2 regions of the Actinoplanes octamycinicus genome follow, and region 2 is predicted to be linked to the other one. Evidence: riboswitches for the same ligand, from Rfam matches in the RefSeq annotation. Region 2 holds a riboswitch; the other holds the start of a gene.
What was found. Region 2 has a riboswitch for ZMP and ZTP ahead of BJY16_RS10550 (glycine hydroxymethyltransferase). Riboswitches for the same ligand answer to the same signal wherever they lie in the genome.
Positions count from the first base shown of each region.

Region 1: it holds a riboswitch for ZMP and ZTP, as region 2 does, so the genes downstream of both, BJY16_RS01375 (bifunctional 5,10-methylenetetrahydrofolate dehydrogenase/5,10-methenyltetrahydrofolate cyclohydrolase) here and BJY16_RS10550 (glycine hydroxymethyltransferase) in region 2, are expected to answer to the same signal.

Region 1 covers NZ_JACHNB010000001.1:324,651-334,692, forward strand. The annotation lists gene BJY16_RS01350 (outer membrane protein assembly factor BamB family protein) at 1-1,104, opposite strand, end outside; gene BJY16_RS01355 (outer membrane protein assembly factor BamB family protein) at 1,148-2,479, opposite strand; gene BJY16_RS01360 (outer membrane protein assembly factor BamB family protein) at 2,506-3,813, opposite strand; gene dxs (1-deoxy-D-xylulose-5-phosphate synthase) at 3,870-5,801, opposite strand; gene BJY16_RS01370 (cation:dicarboxylate symporter family transporter) at 5,942-7,336, shown strand; ZMP/ZTP riboswitch at 7,907-7,988, shown strand; gene BJY16_RS01375 (bifunctional 5,10-methylenetetrahydrofolate dehydrogenase/5,10-methenyltetrahydrofolate cyclohydrolase) at 8,005-8,877, shown strand; gene BJY16_RS01380 (MerR family transcriptional regulator) at 9,062-9,427, shown strand; gene BJY16_RS01385 (class I SAM-dependent RNA methyltransferase) at 9,424-10,042, opposite strand, start outside.
Region 2 covers NZ_JACHNB010000001.1:2,337,767-2,347,808, forward strand. The annotation lists rRNA gene BJY16_RS10540 (23S ribosomal RNA) at 1-1,957, shown strand, start outside; rRNA gene rrf (5S ribosomal RNA) at 2,062-2,178, shown strand; ZMP/ZTP riboswitch at 2,596-2,686, shown strand; gene BJY16_RS10550 (glycine hydroxymethyltransferase) at 2,707-4,131, shown strand; gene BJY16_RS10555 (discoidin domain-containing protein) at 4,506-6,695, shown strand; gene BJY16_RS10560 (sugar ABC transporter substrate-binding protein) at 6,835-7,857, shown strand; gene BJY16_RS10565 (ABC transporter permease) at 7,861-8,880, shown strand; gene BJY16_RS10570 (ATP-binding cassette domain-containing protein) at 8,877-9,707, shown strand; gene BJY16_RS10575 (response regulator transcription factor) at 9,699-10,042, opposite strand, start outside.

The sequences.
Region 1 (10,042 bases), 2.0 Mb from region 2:
ACCCGGCCCGGCCGCGCGCCACACGCCGGCCGAGCCGAGCACGTCGCCGGTGTCCGCCCGGACCACCACCAGCTGCGGCTCGGCCACGTCCGGCCAGCCGACCAGCAGATAGTCGCCGACCCGGGCGGAGTACTCCCAGCGGTCCGAGGCCCACCGCTCCCGGCCGGTGCGCGGGTCGATCACCAGGATCCCGCGCTGCGGCAGGTACGCGCAGATCAGGTCCCCGCACGCGGTCGGCCCCCGGTACCAGCTCAGGTTCATCCCGTTGTGCCAGCGGGGCGCCAGGCCGGCCGCGGCGTCGTACCCGGTGGTGCCGGCCGCCCCGGCGCTGAGCAGCACCAGGTCGCCGGCCGGCCAGAGCGCGGTGGTCACCCCGGCCCGGCGCTCCGGCACCGGGGTCTGCGCGAGCAGCCGCCCGGACCGGGTCTCGTAGACCTTCAGCCGGGCCCCGGCGGTCAGCACGAACAGCCGCTCCGGATAGCCCCCGGCGCTGTCGCCGACCGCCACGTCGTCGCCGGCCGGCTGGTGCACCGTCCACCGCACCGCCCCGGTCTCCAGGTCCACCCCGTGCCAGTCGGCGTCCGGGAACTCGGCGGCCTCCTGCCGGACCAGCGCCAGCCCGGCGTCCGCCCGCACCCCGATCAGCGCGGCCGGGCGCTGCCAGAGCGGCCGGTCCACCCCGGCGCGCAGGGCGACCGTGCTGAACGTGGCGGTCCCCTCGTCCTGGTAGGTCACCAGCATCCGGTCCGCCCCGGCCGACACCACGCTCTGCACGTTGCCGCTGACCCGGATGGTGTTGCGAGCCAGCGGGGTGACGCCGGGCAGCAGGTAGGTCCGGATGGTCTGCTCGCGCACCCGGGCACCGACCGGCTGGCCGGCGCCGACCACGTAGAGCCGGTCGCCGGAGACCCGCATCGCGTCACCCAGGCCGGCCGGGACGATCACCGGCGGCTCCGGCGGGCGGGCGTACGCCGCCCCGCCGAGCAGCGCGGTCAGCACCCCGGTGAGCACCGCGAGCAGCACCCGGGCGCGGGCCGGTGGCTCCGGGTCGGGCACCCGGCCGCCGGACCGCGCATCGCCCAGGTCGATCAGGACATCTGACACGCCGCGCCCCCCTGTGGGACCTCCCCAGTGTGCGCGCCGCGGGTCAGATCCGGTATGCCCAGAGGCGCAGCCCGCCGGACGACCGGCAGACCAGGAAGGCCCGGTCCGAGTCGCAGTCGCCCAGCCCGGCGCCGGCCACCCCGAGCCGGCGGATCTCGGCGTGCCCGGGCACCACCGCGGCGAACGCCTGCCCGCTCCGGCCCTCCGCGCGGCGCAGCAGCAGCGGCTGGTCGGCCGCCCCGGCCACCTCGCCGGTCCAGCCGGCCAGGTCGACCCGGGTGGCGCCGGTGCGCGGGTCGGTCAGCCGCACCGGCTCGCCGGTGGCCGCGTCGGTCTGCAGCACGTAACCGGCGCGCAGGGTCAGGTCGACGTCCTCCTGCACCCGCCACCGGGCCCGGCCGGTGCCCGGGTCGAGGACCCGCAGGTCGCCGTGCCCGCCGTCGCAGAGCACTCCCTGGCAGTCGGCCGGGTCGGCGAGCAGCTCCGCGTCCCGGGTGTCCCGGGACCACAGCTGCCGCAGGTCACGCGCCCGGAAGGCCACCTGCCGGCTCGGCTCCCGGTAGCTGACCAGGGCGACGTCGCCGAGCAGCGACGAACTGGCCGGGCCGTGCCCGCCCAGCTGCGGCAGCTCGGCCTCGCGCAGCACCGCCCCGCTCACCCCGTCGACCAGGCTGAGCAGCCGGGACGAGGTGATCAGCACGGCCGGGGCGGCGCCGGGCAGCACGTCGACGGTCACCGAGCCGCCCGGCGTGGCCGTCCACAGCGTCCGCCCGTCGGCCAGGTCCAGGCCGCGGACCTCGGTGCGCAGCGGCGGCTCGGTGTGCGGCTCGCCGGTGGCGGTGAAGTAGAGCGGGCCCGGGTCGCCGGACTCCTGGTCGTACTCGGTGCCGGGGCGGAACACCCGGTCCACCGTGACGCCGGCGCCGCTGCCGGCCAGCACGCTCACCGCGATCGGCGACGACCAGCGGATCCGGCCGGTCGCCGCGTCCACCGCGGTGGTGGCCACCCCGGCGGTCAGCAGCACCACCTCGCCGGCCTGCCGGACGGTGACCGAGGCGGCCGGGACCACGCCCGGTTCGTCGCCGACCGGCACCCGGGTGGTCCACAGCCGGACCGGCGGGCGGGCCGGGCCCCAGGCGGTCACGGCGGGCAGCGCCCCGGTGGTGTCGACGGTGTAGACCTGGCCGCCGGCCAGCTCGATCGGGCCGTCCGGGGCGGGCACCGTGCCGAGGTAGCGCCAGACGATCCCGGCGGCCGGCGCGGCGCCGCCCACGGCGGCGAGCAGGATCAGGGTGAGCAGCAGGCGGGTCCGCCGGGAGGCGGCGAGCGGCGGGCGCGAGGCAGGCAGCGGGGCGTCACGGTCCAGCTCGATCACCGTCGGCCCCTTTGTCGGTACGGCGGTCAGCGCTCGCCGGCCGCCTCGTCGTACGCCCACACCACCAGCTCGCCGGACGCCGAGCGGCAGACCAGCCGGCTCGGAGCGGCCTGGCACTCGCTCACCCCGGCCGGCAGCTCGGCGAGCGGGCGGAGCCGGCCGATGCCCGGGTCGGCGACCGCGACCATGGTACGCGCGCCGTCCCGGACCTCCCGGGTGACCAGCAGCCGGCCGCTCCCGTCCGCCCCGGCCATCGGCCGCCACCCGGTCAGGGCGGCCAGCACCCGGCCGGTGGCGGCGTCCACCAGGGCGCCCGGCCGGCCGGGGTCGTTGCCGTCCGGATAGGCCAGCAGGGTGTCGCCGCGCTCCTCGACCGCCTGCCAGTCGCCCCGCGCCCACCGGTCGTCGCCGGTCGCCGGGTCGACCGCGCGCACCCCGTCCGTGCCGATGAAGCAGGCCAGCAGGCCGCAGGCGGACAGCTCGCGGGTGCCCTCGGCGGGCTCGGTCCACAGCGGCCGGAGGGTGACCGGGTCGTAGGCGGAGACCTCCATCCCGCCGGCGCCGGGATGCCGGAGCACCAGCACGCCGCCGGCCACCACCGGGTTGTCCGGCGCGTAGGTGGCGGCCGGCAGCTCACGGGTGGCCAGCAGGCGGCCGTCGGCCACGTCGTACAGCGCGGCGGTCCGGTCGTCGCGGATCAGCAGCAGCCGGGAGCCCGCGTCGGCCGGGCCGGGGACGCCGGTCACCACCGCGGTGGACGGCACCCGGACCTGCCAGCGGGCCGTCCCGGTGACCGGGTCCAGCACCTCGATCCGGCCCTGCACCCGGCGGCCGGTGCCGGAGAAGCTGCGCACCCCGTTCACCGCGAGCAGCGCGTCACCGCCGGCGAAGGTGATCACGCTGCGCTCGTTGCGCCACTGCTTCGCCCCGGTGGTCACCGAGAACGCGGTGGTGCCCGGCTCCACCCCGCCGGTGGTCCACGGCCGCATCAGCACCAGGCCGCCGGCGGTGCGCAGCCGGAAGACCGGGATCGTCTCGCCGGCCCGCCAGCGCAGCGCCCCGCTCTCCAGGTCGTAGGCGGTGAGCCGCCCGTACGACTGGGTGAGCAGCCCGGACCCGGTGACCAGATAGGGGTCGGCCGGGCCCATCGGCACCCGCAGCAGCTCGGTGAACGGCGGTCTCGGCGGGGCGGCCGAGGCCGCCGAGCTGACCAGGAGCAACACCGCCAGCAGGGCCGGGGCCAACCAGATCGGGACGGTGGGCCGGCGTGGTCGCTCGTAGGACTCCGGGACACCCCGGTCGAGACCGAGGTCGATGACCGTCTCCGCACCCATCCGTCAAAGATAACGGTCAGATAACGGAGACGCTCGTCAACGGTGCCGGGGCTCGGTCAGAGCGCCGGCTCCTGGACCGCGTCGCCGGCGTCCAGGCGGGACACCCACTCGGTCACGTCCCGGGCGATGTCCTGCGCGGTCAGCCCCAGCGAGGCGAGGATCTCGGCCCGCGAGCCGTGCGGGTGGAAGCCGGCCGGCACGCCGAAGTCGCGCAGCGGCGTGGTCAGCCCGGCGTCGCGCAGCGCGGCGGCCACCGCGTCACCCACGCCGCCGGTCCGGATGCCGTCCTCCAGGGTCACCACCAGGCGGTGCTCGGCGGCCAGCCCGGTCAGCTCGGCCGGCACCGGGCGGACCCAGCGCGGGTCGGCGACGGTCACCCCGTAGCCCTGCTCGGCGAGCCGCTCGGCGGCGTCCAGGCCCAGGCCGGCGAACGAGCCGACCGCGACCAGCAGGATGTCCTTGCGCCCCGGATCGGCCTCGCGCAGCACGTCGACCTGGCCGACCCGGCGCACCGCCGGGGTGTCCGCGGCGACCGCGCCGGTCGGGAACCGGACGATGGTCGGGCCGTCGTCGACCGCGACCGCCTCGCGCAGCTCCTCGCGCAGCGTGGCGGCGTCCCGCGGGGCGGCGATCCGCAGGCCGGGGACCACGCCGAAGACGCTCATGTCCCAGATGCCGTAGTGGCTCGGGCCGTCCGGGCCGGTGACGCCGGCCCGGTCCAGGACGAAGGTGACCCCGAGCTTGTGCATCGCCACGTCCAGCAGGACCTGGTCGAAGGCGCGGTTCAGGAAGGTGGCGTAGACCGCGACGACCGGGTGCAGGCCGCCCATCGCCAGGCCGGCCGCGCTGGTGGCGGCGTGCTGCTCGGCGATGCCGACGTCGTACGCCCGCTCCGGGTACTTCCTCGCCAGGGCGGCGATGCCGGTCGGCTCGGCCATGGCGGCGGTGATGCCGACCACCTCCGGGCGCTCGTCGGCGATCTTCACCAGCTCCTCGGCGAAGACCTTGGTCCACTTCAGCGTCGGGGCGGCCAGCAGCTTGCCGGTCTCCACGTCGAAGGCGCTGCCCGGGCCGTGCAGGCAGTCCGCCTCGTCCTGCTCGGCGGGGCGGTAACCGTAGCCCTTGCGGGTCACCGCGTGCACGATGACCGGCGCGTTGAAGCCCTTGGCCCGGCGCAGCGCGGACTCCATCGCCTGCTGGTCGTGGCCGTCCACCGGACCGATGTACTTCAGGCCGAGGTCCTCGAACATCGGCTGCGGGCTGATCGCGTCCTTGATCCCGCGCTTGACCGCGTGCAGCACCTCGAAGACCGGCTTGCCGACCACCGGGGTCGAGCCGAGCGCGTCCTTGACCAGGTCGAGCACCTTCTCGTAGCCCGGGTTGAGCCGCAGGGTGGAGAGGTGGTCGGCCAGGCCGCCGATCGTCGGCGCGTACGACCGGCCGTTGTCGTTGACCACGATGACCAGCTTGTTCTTCGTGGCCGCGATGTTGTTGAGCGCCTCCCAGCACATGCCGCCGGTGAGCGCGCCGTCGCCGACCACGGCCACCACGTGCCGGTCCTCGCCGCGCAGGGCGAACGCCTTGGCCAGACCGTCGGCATAGGAGAGCGCGGTCGAGGCGTGCGAGTTCTCGATCAGGTCGTGCTCGCTCTCCGCCTGGCTCGGGTAGCCGGTCAGGCCACCGCGCTGGCGGAGCAGGTCGAAGCCCTCCTGACGGCCCGTGACGATCTTGTGCACGTACGCCTGGTGGCCGGTATCGAAAAGGATCTTGTCCCGGGGTGAGTCGAAGACCCGGTGCATGGCGAGGGTCATCTCGACCACACCGAGGTTGGGACCGAGGTGGCCCCCGGTCCGCGACACCTTGGCCACCAGGAAGTCACGGATCTCGGCCGCGAGCAGGGTCAGCTGCTCCGCGGTCAGGCGCTTGAGGGCGCCGGGGTCGGTGACGCTCGCCAGCAGGCCGGCCGGGGTCGAGGGGGAGTCGCTCATAGGCGTGAAGTCTATCGGGACGCCGCGCGGAGGCGACCTGGCGCGAACGGACAGGGCCGATTCCTCCACAGCTCCTGCACATTCCGCCCTTCCGGTGAAACGATGTGATTCGGTTCACAGATTCGGGTAACCAGGGGCCCATGTCCGTCGATGCCGGGGCTCCGCGGCGCCGAGACCGCAGCCACTACCTCTACCTCTCCGTGCTGCTCGCGATGGTCCTCGGGATCACCGTGGGCTTCGTCTTCCCGGACTTCGCGGTGAAGCTGAAACCGCTGGGCACCGGGTTCGTCGACCTGATCAAGATGATGATCGCGCCAGTGATCTTCTGCACCCTGGTGCTCGGGGTCGGCTCGGTCCGGCGCGCCGCCCAGGTCGGCCGGGTCGGCGGGCTGGCCCTCGGCTACTTCCTGATCATGTCCACCGTGGCGCTGTCGATCGGCCTGGTGGTCGGCAACCTGCTGCACCCCGGCTCCGGCCTGCACCTGAGCGAGGAGCTGGCGAAGACCGGCACGGCCCAGGTCAGCAAGCAGGCCGAGGGCGGCGTCGACTTCGTCCTCGGGATCATCCCGGACACCCTGTTCTCCGCGCTGACCAGCACCCAGGTGCTGCAGACGCTGCTGGTGGCGCTGCTGGTCGGATTCGCCGTGCAGTCGCTCGGCGACCGCGGCGAACCGGTGATCCGGGCGATCGGGCTGCTCCAGCGGATCGTCTTCAAGATCCTGTCGATGATCATGTGGCTGGCCCCGATCGGCGCGTTCGGCGCGATGGCCGCGCTGGTCGGCGCGACCGGCTTCGACGCGCTGAAGAGCCTGGCCGGCATCATGCTCGGCTTCTACACCACCTGCGTGCTCTTCGTCTTCGTGGTGCTCGGGCTGCTGCTCCGGCTGGTCGCCGGGATCTCGATCTTCCGGCTCTTCCGCTACCTGGCCCGGGAGTTCCTGCTGATCCTGTCCACCTCGTCGTCCGAGTCGGCGCTGCCCCGGCTGATCGCCAAGATGGGCCACCTCGGGGTGAGCCGCCCGGTGGTCGGCATCGTGGTGCCCACCGGCTACTCGTTCAACCTGGACGGCACCGCGATCTACCTGACCATGGCCTCCCTGTTCATCGCCGACGCGATGGACCAGCCGCTCTCCGTGGGCCAGCAGATCGGCCTGCTGCTCTTCATGATCATCGCCTCCAAGGGCGCCGCCGGCGTCACCGGCGCCGGCCTGGCCACCCTGGCCGGCGGCCTGCAGAGCCACCGCCCCGACCTGGTCCCCGGCGTCGGCATGATCGTCGGCATCGACCGCCTGATGTCCGAGGCCCGCGCCCTGACCAACTTCGCCGGCAACGCCGTCGCCACCGTCCTGATCGGCACCTGGACCCACGAGATCGACCGCGAGCAGGCCGGCCGGGTCCTCGCCGGCGAAGCCCCCTTCGACGAGTCCACCTTCGACGACGACCCGCACGACGCCCACACCCCCGCCCTGGCCGAGGCCGGCACCACCGCACCGGCCGACACCCCGCCCCCGAACCGCCCGCACGAAGCGCCCTGAACCACCCCGGCCCAGGACCGCGAGCCGCCCACGGTCCCGGCTGGGCCCCACGGGTGTCTCGACCGCCCTGAGACACCCGAGAGGACCAGCCCGGGACCGCGAGCCGCCCACCGTCCCGGCTGGGACCCACGGGTGTCTCGACCGCCCTGAGACACCCGAGAGGACCAGCCCGGATCCGCGAGCCGCCCACCGTCCCGGCTGGGCCCCACGGGTGTCTCGACCGCCCTGAGACACCCGAGAGGACCAGCCCGGATCCGCGAGCCGCTCACGGTCCCGGCTGTGCCCCACGGGTGTCTCGGCCGCCCTGAGACACCCGTGAGGACCAGCCGGGGACCGTGAGCGCGCCGCGGTCCGGTGCCGAGCGGGCATCGCGGGGTGGCGGCGGGCCCGCACGACACGCGCCGCGGCCGGGAGTGGGCCGGGCATCGCGGGCCGACTGCCACGGGGCTGCCGGTCGTACCGGAAAAAATCCCGCGCGGGGCGAGCGGCATCGCGGCAGCGGGCAGCGGCGGCCGGACCGGACCGACCCCACCCCGCCGCCTCGGGCCGGCGCCACGTCGGGCATCCTGGAAGGCAAGCAGCGACTGGCGGCACGAGGATGGTCCAACCATCGGGGAGCTCGTCACGGGAGTCGTCCGCCTGGGCTCCCCGGCCGAGGAGCAGACAGCATGACCACCGAAACCAGCGGCGCCCGCCTCCTGCCCGGAGCGCCGGTCGCCGAGGCCGTCCTGGCCGACGTCCGGGAGCGGGTCGCCAAGCTCAAGGGGCGTGGCATCCAGCCCAGCCTGGCCACCATCCTGGTGGGCGACGACGACGCCAGCGCCGGGTACATCCGGATCAAGCAGAAGCAGGCCGGCGAGCTCGGCTTCGAGTCCCCGCACCGGCACCTGTCCGGCGACGTCACCCAGGCCGACCTGCTGAAGGTGATCGCCGAGTTCAACGACGACAAGGCCGTGCACGGCGTCCTGATCCAGTACCCGATCCCGGCCCACCTGGACTACGACGCCGCGCTGCAGACCCTCGACCCGGACAAGGACGTCGACGGGATGCACCCGCTCAACATGGGCCGGCTCGCGGTCGGCCTGCCCGGCCCGCTGCCCTGCACCCCGGCCGGCATCGAGGCGCTGCTCGCCCACCACGGCGTCGAGGTGTCCGGGCGGGAGGTGGTCATCCTCGGCCGCGGCGCCACCCTGGGCCGCCCGCTCGCGATGCTGCTCGCGCAGAAGCGGCCGACCGCGAACGCCGCCGTCACCGTGGTGCACACCGGTGTCAAGGACTGGCCGCGGTACACGCAGCGGGCGGAGATCCTGATCGCCGCCGCCGGCGTGCCGAACATCATCCAGCCGGAGCACGTCAAGCCGGGCGCCACGGTGATCGGCGCCGGGGTCCGCTACGAGGGCCGCCGCCTGCTGCCGGACGTCGACGAGGCGTGCGCCGCGGTGGCCGGGGCGATCACCCCGCGGCTCGGCGGGGTCGGCCCGACCACGGTCGCCATGCTGTTCCGCAACGCGGTGAGCGCCGCCGAGCGCGCCAACCCGTAACCGCCGGAGCGGCCCGTCCCCGGCCGGGGACGGGCCGTGCGGTCCGGCCGCGTGCGGACAGGCGTTGTGCGGGCTCAGGCCAACGAGGCGGAACCCGCCGAACACAGCGGTCATGCCCGGTACGCTGCGACCTGACACTGACGTCAGAGGCAGGTGGCGAGAGCCGGGTCACAGGGGAGGCGGCATGCGGATCGGGGATCTCGCGGCGCGGGCCGGGGTCAGCGTCCGGTCGGTCCGTTACTACGAGGAGCAGGGGCTGCTCAGCAGCATCCGGAGCCCGAGCGGCCAGCGGCACTACACCGAGGAGGCGGTCGAGCGGGTGACGTTCCTGCAGCGGCTCTACGCCGCCGGACTCTCCAGCCGCACCATCGCCGAGCTGCTCCCCTGCGTCGACGCGCCCAGCCTGGAGCATGCCGACGCGGCGATGGAGCGGATGCGCGAGGAGCGCAACCGTCTCTCCACCCACATCGAGGAGCTGATCCGTACGCGGAACGCCCTCGACGACCTGATGTCGGCAGCCGCCGAGCACCGCGACCGGCACTACGTCTAGCGCCCCGGCGGGGTGAGCAGCGCGACGCACTCCACGTGCTGGGTCATCGGGAAGCAGTCGAAGGCGCGCAACTCGGCCAGCTCCCAGCCGAGCGACCGGAACGTCTTCACGTCCCGGGCCAGCGCCGCCGGGTCGCAGGCCACGTAGGCGACCGCGCGGGGCCCGGCCCCGGCGATCCCGCGGACCACCCGGGCGCCGGCACCGGCCCGCGGCGGGTCCAGCACCACCAGGTCGACCGGGCCGGTGATCCGGCGCCGGCCCAGCGCCGTCTCCACCCGGGCCGCGACCACCTCGACCTGTGGCAGGTCGGCCAGGGCGGACCGGGCCGCGGCGACGCCCAGCGGCGACGACTCGACCACCGTGGTGCGGGCCCCGGTGCGGGCGGCGACGGCGGCGGCGAACAGGCCCGCCCCGCCGTACAGGTCCCAGGCGATCTCGCCCGGGGCCGGCCGGAGCATGGCCAGCACCGCCTCGGTCAGCGTGGCGGCGGCCGCCGGGTGCACCTGCCAGAAGCCCTCCGGCGCCAGCTCCCAGGACCGCTCGCCGGCCACCTCGGTGATCCGCTCCGGCCCGGCCAGCCGGACCAGCCCGGCGCCGCCCTGGTCCTCGGTCGGG
Region 2 (10,042 bases):
GTGGGATCGCATGGACAACCAGGAGGTTGGCTTAGAAGCAGCCACCCTTTAAAGAGTGCGTAATAGCTCACTGGTCAAGTGGTTCCGCGCCGACAATGTAGCGGGGCTCAAGCACACCGCCGAAGCTGTGGCATTCACACCTAGTGTGGATGGGTAGGGGAGCGTCGTGCAGCGGGTGAAGCGGCGGAGTGATCCAGCCGTGGACGCTGTACGAGTGAGAATGCAGGCATGAGTAGCGAATGAAGGGTGAGAACCCCTTCCGCCGGATGACCAAGGGTTCCAGGGCCAGGCTAATCCGCCCTGGGTGAGTCGGGGCCTAAGGCGAGGCCGAGAGGCGTAGTCGATGGATAACGGGTTGATATTCCCGTACCCGCAAAGAAACGCCCAAGACGAACCTCAATATACTAACTACTTGATCAATTCAATGGCTTCGGCCGGCGATGCGGGAGACTAGGACCTTGTTGGGTAGTAGTTTAGTGATGGGGTGACGCAGGAAGGTAGATGATCCCGGCCGGTGGTTGTGCCGGGGTAAGCGTGTAGGCCGTACCGTAGGCAAATCCGCGGTGCATATAGGCTGAGACGTGATGCCGAGCCGTTCTGGTGAAGTCATTGATCCTATGCTGCCGAGAAAAGCCTCTAGCGATGTTTCGAGCGGCCCGTACCCTAAACCGACACAGGTGGTCAGGTAGAGAATACCGAGGCGACGGGTGAACTGTGGTTAAGGAACTCGGCAAATTGCCCCCGTAACTTAGGGAGAAGGGGGGCCGGACGCGTGAAGCCACTTGCTGGTGGAGCGTGGTATGGCCGCAGAGAGCAGGGGGAAGCGACTGTTTACTAAAAACACAGGTCCATGCCAAGTCGTAAGACGATGTATATGGACTGACGCCTGCCCGGTGCTGGAACGTTAAGGGGACCTGTTAGCTCTTCGGGGCGAAGCGGAGAACTTAAGCGCCAGTAAACGGCGGTGGTAACTATAACCATCCTAAGGTAGCGAAATTCCTTGTCGGGTAAGTTCCGACCTGCACGAATGGCGTAACGACTTCCCCACTGTCTCAACCACAGGCCCGGCGAAATTGCAGTACGAGTAAAGATGCTCGTTACGCGCGGCAGGACGGAAAGACCCCGGGACCTTTACTATAGCTTGACATTGGTATCTGAATTCGATTGTGTAGGATAGGTGGGAGCCGGTGAAGCTCGGACGCCAGTTCGGGTGGAGGCGTTGTTGAAATACCACTCTGTTGGGTTTGGGTATCTAACTTGCGGCCCTGATCGGGTCGAGGGACAGTGTCTGGTGGGTAGTTTAACTGGGGCGGTTGCCTCCTAAAGGGTAACGGAGGCGCCCAAAGGTTCCCTCAGCCTGGTTGGCAATCAGGTGTTGAGTGTAAGTGCACAAGGGAGCTTGACTGTGAGACTGACGGGTCGAGCAGGGACGAAAGTCGGGACTAGTGATCCGGCACTTGCGTGTGGAAGCGGTGTCGCTCAACGGATAAAAGGTACCCCGGGGATAACAGGCTGATCTTCCCCAAGAGTCCATATCGACGGGATGGTTTGGCACCTCGATGTCGGCTCGTCGCATCCTGGGGCTGTAGCAGGTCCCAAGGGTTGGGCTGTTCGCCCATTAAAGCGGTACGCGAGCTGGGTTTAGAACGTCGTGAGACAGTTCGGTCCCTATCCGCCGTGCGCGTTGGATACTTGAGAAGGGCTGTCCCTAGTACGAGAGGACCGGGACGGACGAACCTCTGGTGTGCCAGTTGTTCTGCCAAGGGCACGGCTGGTTGGCTACGTTCGGAAGGGATAACCGCTGAAAGCATCTAAGCGGGAAGCTCGCTTCGAGATGAGGTATCCCACCACCTTGAGTGGGTAAGGCCCCCAAGAGACTATTGGGTTGATAGGCCGGAGATGTAAGCACGGTAACGTGTTGAGTTGACCGGTACTAATAGGCCGAGGGCTTAACCACCCTAAATTTTCTGCTTGCGTCCACTGTGTGATTCACAGCAAACGAACAACCACCCCGGTTGGTGAACAATCACCGGGTTGCTGGTTGGTTCTGCTGATGGCTGTTTCGGTGGTCATAGCGGAGGGGAAACGCCCGGTTACATTCCGAACCCGGTAGCTAAGCCCTCCAGCGCCGATGGTACTGCACTCGGGAGGGTGTGGGAGAGTAGGACGCCGCCGGACTTAACGTCGAGAAACGCCCACCCGGGGTTCCGGGTGGGCGTTTCTTTTTTGCTACCCAAAAACTGTGGGTGCGGTTGTTCGCGTGGGGGACGGTTCGGGCGGGGAGGGCCATTCGAAGGCCGTCAGGCTTGATACCTCCGAATGGCCCTCCCCGCCCGAACCTTGCCTACTCACCGGGACTGCCGCGACATCAAGGGCATCTTTGGGGAGGCCGTCCGGGGTTCGGGTGGTGCGTTGGTGCGTTGGTGCGTTGGTGCGGGTGGTGGTGGGGCCGGCGCATCCACGGGGAGGGGCGGCTTGCGTGGTGAGGGGCTGGGGTTTGAGTAAAGGTGCGGTTGTCTTGGGTCGGGGGTGTGGGGGCCAATTTGGGGGTGGTGGCTTTTGGGGGTTGGGGGTGGGGGGTGGGTGAGTATGCTTGGGGTGGGCCGTGACTGGCGCGTTCGGATGGGTGACCATTGGGGAGCGGCCTCGTCGAGATGACGACTTGCCGTGCGCCTGGGCCTTCTACCTGCGTGATAGGGAGGTCCTATGTCTGAGCTGAATGCTGAATCCACCGCGTTCCGGGCCGCGCTCGATGTGGTGCGGTCTGTTGAGCCGCGTATCGCTGACGCGATCGCGAAGGAGCTGACCGACCAGCGTGAGTCGCTGAAGCTGATCGCGAGTGAGAACTACGCCTCGCCGGCGGTTCTGCTGGCCATGGGTAACTGGTTGTCCGACAAGTACGCCGAGGGCACCATCGGGCGCCGGTTCTACGCCGGCTGCCAGAACGTGGACACTGTCGAGTCGGTGGCCGTGGAGCACGCCAAGGCGTTGTTCGGGGCGCCGTACGCGTACGTCCAGCCGCACTCCGGCATCGACGCGAACCTGGTGGCCTACTGGGCGATCCTGGCCGACCGAGTCGAGGTGCCGTACCTGAAGAAGTTCGAGAAGCGGCAGATCAACGACCTCACCGACGCCGAGTGGGCCGAGCTGCGCCAGGCCTTCGGCAACCAGCGGCTGCTGGGCATGTCGCTGGACGCCGGTGGCCACCTCACCCACGGGTTCCGGCCGAACATCTCCGGCAAGATGTTCGACCAGCGGTCCTACGGCGTCGACCCGGCGACCGGCCAGATCGACTACGCCGCGCTGCGGGAGACCGCCAAGGAGTTCAAGCCGGCGGTGATCGTGGGTGGCTACTCGGCGTACCCGCGCAAGGTGAACTTCGCGAAGATGCGGGAGATCGCCGACGAGGTGGGCGCGACCTTCATGGTCGACATGGCGCACTTCGCCGGTCTGGTCGCCGGTGGCGTGTTCACCGGGGACTACAACCCGATCCCGCACGCGCACATCGTCACCACCACCACGCACAAGAGCCTGCGCGGCCCGCGCGGTGGTGCGGTGCTCTGCCAGCCGGAGCTCTCCTCGCAGGTGGACCGGGGCTGCCCGATGGTGCTCGGTGGCCCGCTGCCGCACGTGATGGCCGCCAAGGCGATCGCGTTCGCCGAGGCCCGCCGGCCGGAGTTCGCCGACTACGCCCAGCAGATCGTGACCAACAGCCAGGCGCTCGCCGAGGGCCTGCGCAAGCGGGGCGTGCAGCTGGTCTCCGGCGGCACCGACAACCACCTGGTGCTGCTCGACGTGCACCCGTTCGGGCTGACCGGCCGGCAGGCCGAGCAGGCCCTGCTGGACAGCGGCATCGTCACCAACCGGAACGCGATCCCGTCCGACCCGAACGGCGCCTGGTACACCTCCGGCATCCGGATCGGCACCCCGGCGCTGACCAGCCGCGGGCTGGGCGTCGCCGAGATGGACCAGATCGCCGAGCTGATCCACACCGTGCTGGCCGGCACCACGCCGGACCCGGCGTCCAAGGCCAAGTTCACCCTGGACCCGGCGCTCGCCGAGGGCGTCTCGAAACAGGCCGCCGACCTGCTCGCCCCGTTCCCGCTCTACCCGTCGGTCAGCCTCGGCTGATCCGCCGGCGTTCCGAAACCCGTCGTGGCCGTGACCCGGCCACGGCGGGTTTTTTCGTTGCCCCGCACGGATGCTCCGGGTTCGTACCGAAAGCCTGTTTTAGCGAGACGAGCCGGAACCGGTTTCGGACAAGCTGTTATCGCCCGCCGTGAATCTCGTCGGTGACCCTCGCGGCAGTGGCCTGACCTGGGCGAACGATGTGGACGGCGGGAACAGGAGATCGATTTCGCGGTTGCTCGTTACCGGTTCCGGAACCTCGCAACATCCTGGACATCGATTGGTAACGACTCTTAGCGTCGTGGCCTGGGTGAGCGCTCTCCCATCTTCTAGTCCCCACGTGCTGTCCCCTCCCGTCCTCCCCCTAGGAGACCCCCATGAGACGCTCCCGCTGGCGGAGCGGCGCGATCGTCGGCGTGACCGCCGCCGTCGTCGCCGGTTATGCCGCGATCACCATGACCGGCGCCTCAGCCGCGGAGACGCTGCTGTCGCAGGGCAAGCCGGCCACCGCCTCGTCCACCGAGGCGCCCGGCGCCTACCTGGCCTCCGAGGCCGTCGACGGCAACGCCGGCAGCCGCTGGTCGTCCGCCTTCTCCGACCCGCAGTGGCTCCAGGTGGACCTGGGCAGCTCGCAGTCGATCAGCCGGGTCGAGCTGTTCTGGGAGACCGCGGCCGCGAAGGCGTTCCAGATCCAGGTGTCGGACAACGCGTCGAGCTGGACGTCGATCTACTCGACCACCACCTCGACCGGCGGCAACCAGAACCTGTCGGTCACCGGCGCCGGCCGCTACGTGCGGATGTACGGCACCCAGCGGACCACCGGCTACGGCTACTCGCTCTACGAGTTCAAGGTCTACGGCGGCGGCACCACCACGCCGACCTCGCCGACCCCGACGCCGACCGGCCCCACCCTGCCCGGTGGCGGCAGCCTCGGCGCCCAGGTGACCGTCTTCGACCCGAGCATGTCGAGCGCGACCATCCAGGCCCAGGCCGACGCGATCTTCAAGCAGCAGGAGACCAACCAGTTCGGCACCCAGCGCAACCTGCTGGCCTTCAAGCCGGGCACCTACAACGGCCTGAACATCCAGGTCGGGTTCAACACCTCGGTGATCGGTCTCGGCCAGAACCCGCAGGACGTGCGGATCAACGGGGACATCACCGTGGACGCCGGCTGGTTCCAGGGCAACGCGACCCAGAACTTCTGGCGGTCGGTGGAGAACATCTCGCTCTACCCGGTCTCCGGCGCCAACCGGTGGGCGGTCTCCCAGGCGGCCCCGTTCCGCCGGATGGACGTGCACGGTGACCTGAACCTGGCGCCGAACGGCTACGGCTGGGCCTCCGGCGGCTACATCGCCGACTCGCGGATCAGCGGTGTCGAGGGTCAGTACTCGCAGCAGCAGTGGTTCACCCGGAACAGCCAGATCGGCTCGAACTCCAACGCGGTCTGGAACCAGACCTTCGTCGGTGTGCAGGGTGCTCCGGCGAACAGCTTCCCGAACCCGCCGTACACCACGATCGGCAGCGCTCCGGTGATCCGGGAGAAGCCGTACCTCTACCTGGCCGGTGCGGACTACGCGGTCTTCGTGCCCAGCCTGCAGACCAACGCGTCCGGCGTGAGCTGGGCGAACGGCAACACGCCGGGTACCAGCATCCCGCTCTCGCAGTTCTACGTGGCCAAGCCGGGCGACAGCGCGGCGACGATCAACCAGGCGCTGGCGCAGGGTCTCAACCTGATCTTCCAGCCGGGCGTCTACCACGTGAACCAGACGATCAACGTGACCCGGGCGAACACCGTGGTGATGGGCCTCGGCTACGCGACCATCATCCCGGACAACGGCGTCACCCCGATGCAGGTGGCCGATGTGGACGGCGTGAAGGTGGCCGGCCTGCTCTTCGACGCGGGCACCACCAACTCGGCGAACCTGCTGGTGATCGGCCCGAACGGGTCGTCGGCGAACCACGCGGCGAACCCGACCACCGTGCAGGACGTGTTCTTCCGGATCGGTGGCTCGATCGCCGGCAAGGCGACCAACAGCCTGCTGGTGAACAGCAACAACACGATCATCGACCACATCTGGGCGTGGCGGGCCGACCACGGCAACGCCGGGACCTACGGCTGGACGATCAACACGGCCGACAGTGGGCTGATCGTCAACGGTCAGAACGTGACCGCGTACGGGCTGTTCGTCGAGCACTACCAGAAGTACGAGGTCATCTGGAACGGCAACGGTGGCCGCACCTACTTCCTGCAGAACGAGCAGCCGTACGACCCGCCGTCGCAGGCGGCCTGGCGCAGCGGGGCGAAGGGGTACGCCGCGTACAAGGTGGCCGACTCGGTGACCAACCACGAGGCGTGGGCGCTGGGCAGCTACTGCTACTTCAACGTGGACCCGAGCATCCACTCGGACCGCGGCTTCGAGGTGCCGGTGAACTCCGGGGTCAAGCTGCACAACCTGCTGACCGTGTCGCTCGGCGGCAACGGCGTGATCGACCACGTGGTGAACAACACCGGCGCCGCGGCGCAGGGCACCGCGACGGTTCCGGTCTACGTCACCAGCTTCAACTGACCGACTGATATCGATCGGGGGTCGCCATCGGCGGCCCCCGATCACTTTATGCAACAAGAACACAACGCCGTGTTGACATCGCCGAAGCCTCGGGCGTCTACTCCAAGGCAACGTTGTCCCTCGATGTAGCGGAGGCGACATGCGCAGGCTGATGGCGGTCGCCGGCTGCGTGACGCTGGTGCTGGCCGGCGCGGCCTGCAACCGCGGCACCGGTGAGCCGGTGGTCGGGTTGATCACCAAGACCGATACCAACCCGTTCTTCGTGACCATGAAGCACGGCGCCGAGCAGGCCGCCGACGAACAGGGCCTGGATCTGCTGACCTTCGCCGGGAAGGTGGACGGCGACAACGAGGCGCAGGTGCAGGCGATCGAGAACCTGATCTCCTACGGCGCCGAGGGCTTCCTGATCACGCCGAACGACTCGAAGGCGATCGTGCCCTCGCTGGACCGGGCGCACAAGGCGGGCATGCTGGTGATCGCGCTGGACACCCCGGTCGACCCGCCGGACGCCGCGGACGCCACCTTCGCGACCGACAACTACCAGGCCGGCAAGCTGATCGGCGAGTGGGCCAAGGCCAAGTTCGCCAAGGACGGCAAGCAGGCGAAGATCGCCATGCTCGACCTCAACCCGAACCAGGTCTCCGTCGACGTCAAACGCGACCAGGGCTTCCTCGAGGGGTTCGGGATCCCGAACGGCGACCCGAACCGGATCGGCGACGAGAACGACCCGCGGATCGCCGGGCACGACGTCACCGACGGCAACGAGGAGGGCGGCCGTACCGCGATGGAGAACCTGCTCCAGAAGGACTCGTCGATCAACCTGGTCTACACGATCAACGAGCCCGCCGCGGCCGGGGCCTACCAGGCGCTCAAGGCGGCCGGCAAGGAGAAGGACGTCACCATCGTCTCGATCGACGGCGGCTGCCCGGGCGTCGACAACGTGGCGAACGGGGTCATCGGGGCCACCTCGATGCAGTTCCCGATCAAGATGGCCCAGCTCGGCATCGAGGCCATCGCGCAGTACGCCAAGGACGGCACCAAACCGCAGAACACCGCCGGCAAGGACTTCGTCGACACCGGCGTCCAGCTGATCACCGACGACCCGCAATCCGGCGTGGAGGCCAAGGACTCCGCGTGGGGCAAGCAGAACTGCTGGGGGTGAGCCTTGAGCACGACGTCCACCGCGGCCGGGTTCGACGTACGCCGGCACGACTCGTTCGGGTTGCGGCTGCAGCACACGCTGCACGGCAACCCGGTCCTCGGGCCGCTCGCCGTACTGATCCTGGCGATCATCGCCTTCTCGATCGTGAACACCCGGTTCTTCGCCGCGGCGAACCTGTCGCTGGTGCTCCTGCAGGTCACCGTGATCGCCACGATCGCGCTGGGGCAGACGATGATCATCTTGACCGCCGGGATCGACCTGTCGGCCGGCGCGATCGCGGTCTTCTCCTCGGTGCTGATGGCCCAGTTCTGCGTCAAGGGCGGGATGCCCGGGGTGCTCGCGCTGCTGCTCGGCTTCGCCTGCGGCACCGCGATGGGCGCGATCAACGGGGCGCTGGTGACCCGGATCAAACTGCCGCCGTTCATCGTCACGCTCGGCACGCTGACCATCTTCTTCTCGCTGAACTCGGTGGTCAGCAACAGCGAGACGGTGCGCGGCTCGGACATGCCCGGCCTGATGACCTGGACCGGTGACGCCATCGCGCTCGGGAGCTTCCAGCTCAGCTACGGCTCGATCATCATGCTGCTGCTGTTCGCCTTCTTCTGGTACGCGCTCGGGCGGACCGCGTGGGGCAAGCACGTCTACGCCACCGGGGACGACGTGGAGGCGGCTCGGCTGGCCGGCATCCGTACCGGACGGGTGCTCTTCTCGGTCTACACGGTGGCCGGACTGCTCTACGCGATCGGCGGCTGGATCCTGATCGGCCGGCTTGCCTCGGCCAGCCCGAACGTCGGCACCGAGTACAACCTGGACTCGATCACCGCGGTGGTGCTCGGCGGGACCAGCCTGTTCGGCGGGCGCGGCGGGGTGATCGGCACGCTGATCGGCGCGCTGATCGTCGGGGTGTTCCGCAACGGCTTGCAGCTGGCCGGCGTCGCGGTGGTCTGGCAGGGCTTCGCGATCGGCCTGCTGGTGCTGATCGCGGTCTCGCTGGACCAGTGGATCAGGAAGGTGAAGGCATGACCCAGCCGGTTCTGCAGGCCAAGGGCCTCACCAAGCGGTACGGGCGGGTCGTCGCGATCGACGGCAGCGACCTGGAGCTGCTGCCCGGCGAGATCCTCGCGGTGATCGGGGACAACGGCGCCGGCAAGTCCAGCCTGATCAAGGCGCTCTCCGGCGCGCTGATCCCGGACAGCGGCGAGATCCGGCTGGACGGCGTGCCGGTCAGCTTCCGCAACCCGATGGAGGCCCGCGAGGCCGGCATCGAGACCGTCTACCAGACCCTGGCCGTCGCGCCCGGCCTGGACATCGCGGACAACCTGTTCCTCGGCCGGGAGGAGCGGCGCTCCGGCCCGCTGGGATCGATCTTCCGGATGCTGGACCGGCGGCACATGCGCGAGGAGGCCGCCCGGCACATGAGCGAGCTGGGCGTGGCCACCCTGCAGAACATCGGGCAGGCCGTCGAGTCGCTCTCCGGTGGTCAGCGGCAGGCGGTCGCGGTGGCCCGGGCCGCCGCGTTCGGCAGCAAGGTGGTGATCCTCGACGAGCCGACCGCGGCGCTCGGCGTCAAGGAGGGCAACCGGGTCCTCCAGCTGATCCGCGACGTCCGGGACCGCGGCCTGCCGGTGATTCTGATCAGCCACAACATGCCGCACGTCTTCGAGGTCGCGGACCGGATCCACATCCAGCGGCTGGGCCGCCGGATCGCGGTGATCACCCCGTCCTCGCACTCGATGTCGGACGCCGTCGCGATCATGACGGGCGCCGCCGCGCCGCCCGGCGCCGACTCGCCGGCCGACGCGGGCACGCCGCCAGAGACCCCGCCCGGCGCGGCGACCCCGTCAGCGTGACCCGCTGGGGCGGATCAGTCCGGCCTCGTACGCGGCGATCACCAGCTGGGCGCGGTCGTGCGCGCCCAGCTTGGTCATCGCGCGGTTGACGTGGGTCTTCACCGTGTGCGGGCTGACCGTCAGGTGCTCGGCGATGTCCTGGTTGGACAACCCGGAGCCGACCAGCAGCAGCACCTCGCGCTCCCGCTCGGTGAGCGCGGCCAGGCGTTCCGGGGCGGGCGCCGCGCCCTGCTCGGGGCGGGCCAGATAGCGCGCGATCAGGCTGCGGGTGGCGGCCGGGGTGAGCAGCGCGTCGCCCCGGTGCACCACCTCGACGGCGTGCAGCAGCTCGGCCG